DNA from 2 places in the Cellulosimicrobium sp. AB352 genome. Region 2 is predicted to be linked to the other one. Evidence: predicted binding sites of a transcription regulator. Region 2 holds the regulator's gene; the other holds the start of a gene.
The links. Region 2 encodes HspR, which represses chaperone genes until heat shock. Its sites were predicted from a motif close to AAGTTGAGTCNNNNNGACTCAACTT; they were not measured.

Region 1 (2,198 bases), on a different contig from region 2:
TGGCCGGGGTACCCGCCCTGCGGGAAGCCCGTGCCCTGGCCGTCCTGCGTGCCGGGCTTCGAGCGGAGCACGAGCCACAGCACGAGGCCGATGATGCCGAGCAGCACGAGGCCGCCGACCAGGAACCAGATCCACGCCGACGAGCCGGACCCGTCGGAGCTCTCGGCGTCGGGCGCGGTCGCGCCGTCGTCGGTGCCCTCGTCCGTGCCCTCGTCCGTCCCCGAGCCCGCGGAGCCGCCGGGCACGGCCGAGCCGCGCGCCGTCATCTCGTTGACCTCGCCGACCACCGGGGTCCACGTCACGGTGTTGCCGTCGACCTCGCCGTTGGACTCCGCCACCTCGCCGGGGAACGTGATGGCGATCTTGATGTCGAGACCCTCCATCATCTGCCGCGACATCTCGTCGGTCGCCGCGTCACCCGTGTCCGGGTTGAACTCCTCGCCCGTCATGTCCATCGAGCCGCTCACGACGTAGTCGTCGCCCTCGCGGGTGACGGAGATCGAGTCGGCGGCGCCGGTGTCGAGCTGCGCGATCGGCTGGTCGGCGTAGGTGATCTTGGTGCCGGTGTAGCCGTCCTGCGCGTACGGCTCCTGCGTCGCGCCCTCCGGCATCTCGGACTCCATCTCGGAGCCCATCTGGTCCCAGAGCTCCTGGGGGTCCGAGCCCATCGACTCGGCGACCTCGTCCGAGAACGCCATGACGACGCTGCCGTCGAACGTGTCGTCCTCGTTGAGGGTGATGGCCATGTCCATCCTCATGCACCCCGTGAGGAACAGTGCGAGGGTGGCGAGGAGGGCACCGAGGCCGAGTCGTCTGCGCAAGGGTGAGGAGTTCACCCGCCCAGCATGTCGCGGATCGTCGCCCGGGGCGAGGGTCGATGCCGTTTTGAGACGGAATGCGGCCGGACTTCATCCGCTCCGGGGACGCGGGCGAGCGAGGAGAGGCCGCGCGGGGGTGCCGATCGAAGTTGAGCGGAATACACTCAACTTAGGAGTCGTTCCACTGGTCAGACCATCTTTTCGAGCAGCACACGGAGCACCTATGGAAACGAAGTTCACCACGATGTCGCAGCAGGCGATCGGCGAGGCGATCCAGACCGCGTCGGCCGCCGGCAACCCCCAGCTCGAGCCGACCCACCTCCTCGCCGCGCTGCTCACGCAGGAGGGCGGCGTGGCCGTCGGGCTCCTGGACGCCGTCGGCGCGGACAAGCAGGCCGTCGGGCAGAAGGTGCGCGCGGCGCTCGTCGCGCTGCCCACCGCGAGCGGCTCGGCCGTCGCGCAGCCGACGCCGTCGCGCGCCACGTCCGCGGCGCTCGACGCCGCCGCGAAGGAGGCCCAGGCGCTCGGCGACGAGTACGTCTCGACGGAGCACCTGCTCCTCGGCATCGCGGCCGGGTCGTCGCAGGCCGCGACGATCCTCCAGCAGGCCGGCGCGACCGCCGAGGCCCTGCGCTCCGCGCTGCCCGCCGTCCGCGGGAGCGCGCGCGTCACGAGCCCCAACCCCGAGGGCACGTACAAGGCGCTCGAGCAGTACGGGACCGACCTCACGGCGCGGGCCGCCGAGGGCAGGCTCGACCCCGTCATCGGTCGCGACTCCGAGATCCGGCGCGTCGTGCAGGTGCTCAGCCGCCGCACCAAGAACAACCCGGTGCTCATCGGCGAGCCGGGCGTCGGCAAGACGGCCGTCGTCGAGGGTCTCGCCCAGCGCATCGTCGCGGGCGACGTCCCGACCTCGCTCCAGGGCAAGCGCCTCGTGTCGCTCGACCTCGCGAGCATGGTCGCGGGCGCGAAGTACCGCGGCGAGTTCGAGGAGCGCCTCAAGGCCGTCCTGGAGGAGATCAAGTCCTCCGACGGCGAGGTCGTCACGTTCATCGACGAGCTGCACACCGTCGTCGGGGCGGGCGCGGGCGGCGAGGGCGCCATGGACGCGGGCAACATGCTCAAGCCCATGCTCGCGCGCGGCGAGCTGCGCCTCGTCGGCGCGACCACGCTCGACGAGTACCGCGAGTACATCGAGAAGGACCCGGCGCTCGAGCGCCGGTTCCAGCAGGTGTTCGTCGGCGAGCCCTCGGTGGAGGACACGGTCGCGATCCTGCGCGGGCTCAAGGAGCGGTACGAGGCGCACCACAAGGTGACGATCGCCGACTCCGCGCTCGTCGCGGCGGCGTCGCTCTCCGACCGGTACATCACCGGGCGCCA
Region 2 (2,198 bases):
CCGCGCGGAGGCCGGTGTCGGGATCGGCGAGGCCATCGACGACGTCGTCTGCCTGTACCGCGCCCACGACCGCGAGCCGGTCGTCGACCTGGTCCGCGGCGTGGCGGTCGGCTGGTCCGAGGGGTACGAGGCCAGCCCCGTGGCACCCGAGGTCCTGGACCCGGAGTCCGGTCTCGCGACGACCCAGTACCTGGTGCACCGGCTCCGCGAGACGTACGGCGCGGCCGAGCGCGCGGGCCTCGACGCGACCCAGACCCACGGGCTGCTCGTCGTCGACGTCGCGCTCGACGACCTCACCGGGTGGCAGCGGTTCGCGCGCTCGGCGGCGATGGGCCGCGCGCTCACCCACACGTTCGGCGAGGGCCACCCCATGGCCTCGATCGGCAACGGGCTCTTCGTCGTGCTCGGCGAGCGGGACGCCGACGACGCCATGGTGCGCACCGTGCTCCGCCACAACATCGAGCGCACCGGTCTCGCGCTGGGCGTGACGGCGATCCTGCGCCGGCCGCCGCGCGTCTGGCTCGAACCCCTCCCCCGCACCCACACGGCGGCCGTCCAGCTCCTCGACACGCTCCAGCGCTGACACGACGACGCCCCGACCCACGCGGGCGAGCACGTGGTCCGGGGCGTCCGGGGGCGTCTGCGGCCGGTGGGTGACCGACCGCCCGCGAGCAAGGCGGCGACCGCGCGTCAGCGCGGCGTGAAGGTGAGGCAGTCGGCGCGATCCTCGCCGGACGCGCCCGCCCCGACGCGGATCGACGGCGCGGAGCACTCGAGCGAGGCGTTGTGGACGCACTCCGTGCGCTGGCAGGCCCCGACGTGCGCGAGCACCTTCTCCAGCCCGCCCTTCGTGCCCAGCGGGATGAACGTGGCGCACTCGGCGTCGCCCGTGTGACCGGCGATCGTCACGGCGCCCGCGTGGCACCCGTGGTCGTGGTTGTAGCCGCAGCCGTCGATGGAACACTCGACGACCTGGGGCATCTCCGTGAGGCTGCTCATCGCGATCTCCTGTCTCCGAGGACCCGCCGTGGGTCGGTCTCCGCGTTCCACGGTATTCCCGGAATTCCTCGGTGTATAGCAAGGAAGGCCTTGCTTAGAAATGCAGGAATGCGCAGCAATTAGCGCACGGCATTCTTGCGGAAATGCCGCGTCGCAGGTCAGTTGTCGGTGCCGTCGGCCCGGGGCCGCCAGATGACGAGCGCGCGCGCCTCGCCGTGCTCGACGAGCGTCTCGCGCAGGGCCTCCTCCACCCCGCGCCGCACGCTGCGCCCGCGCGGCACGACGACGACGTCGCCGCTCGCCGCGGCGGCGAACACGCGGCCGCCCGGCTCGACGCGCGCCGAGAGCGCCTCGATGCGCCGCTCGAGCCGCTCGACCTGGGACTCGAGGGCGAGGATCCGCTGGATGCCCGCGAGGTTGATGCCCTCGTCGTGGCTGAGGCGCTGCACCTCGAGCAGCTTCGCGACGTCGCGCAGCGAGTACCGCCGCCCCCGGCCCGCGGTGCGGCGGGGCACCACGAGGCCGAGGCGGTCGTACTGGCGCAGCGTCTGCGGGTGCATGCCCGCGAGCGCGGCCGCCTGCGAGATGACGAGGACGGGCGCGTCCTGGTCGACGTCGCTCGCGGGAGCGCGTCCGACGCCGCCCGAGTCCCCACCGATCGAGAGATGATGAGTTTCCTGCTGGGGCATCATGGTCGCCCCCCTCACTCCGCGGCCTGGCGGACCAGGTCGGCGCGCACGTCCTGGCCGGCGGTCTCGGCGGCGAACGTCTCGACGGCCTCGCGCGCGGCCTTCGAGAGCTTCTGCGGCACGGCGACCTGGACCGTGACGAGCAGGTCGCCGGTCGACTTCGCGGTCTTCACGCCGCGGCCGCGGACGCGCAGCGTGCGCCCCGAGGGCGTGCCGGCCGGCACCTTGACCTTGACGGTCGAGCCGTCGAGCGTCGGGACGGCGATGGTGGCGCCGAGCGCGGCCTCGGGGAACGTCACCGGGACCGTGATCCGCAGGTTGTTCCCGTCGAGCGAGAACACCGGGTGCGGGGTGACGTGCACGGTGACGACGAGGTCGCCGTCGGGCCCGCCCGCCGTGCCGGGGCGGCCCTTGCCGCGCAGCCGGATCTTCTGGCCGTCGCGGACGCCCGGCGGGATGCGCGTGGTGACCGTGCGGCCGTCGACGGTGAACGTCACGGTCGACCCCTCG

Region 1: clpB (ATP-dependent chaperone ClpB) is a predicted target of HspR. The motif match lies at 965-989, and genes of this name have one in related genera.

The regions. Positions count from the first base shown of each region.
Region 1 is NZ_JBMVFX010000012.1:109,374-111,571, reverse strand. It holds gene ACPCUX_RS10740 (LppM family (lipo)protein) at 1-746, opposite strand, end outside; gene clpB (ATP-dependent chaperone ClpB) at 1,042-2,198, shown strand, end outside.
Region 2 is NZ_JBMVFX010000021.1:59,845-62,042, forward strand. It holds gene ACPCUX_RS14930 (hypothetical protein) at 1-583, shown strand, start outside; gene ACPCUX_RS14935 (DUF1540 domain-containing protein) at 691-999, opposite strand; gene ACPCUX_RS14940 (heat shock protein transcriptional repressor HspR) at 1,158-1,559, opposite strand; gene ACPCUX_RS14945 (DnaJ C-terminal domain-containing protein) at 1,703-2,198, opposite strand, start outside.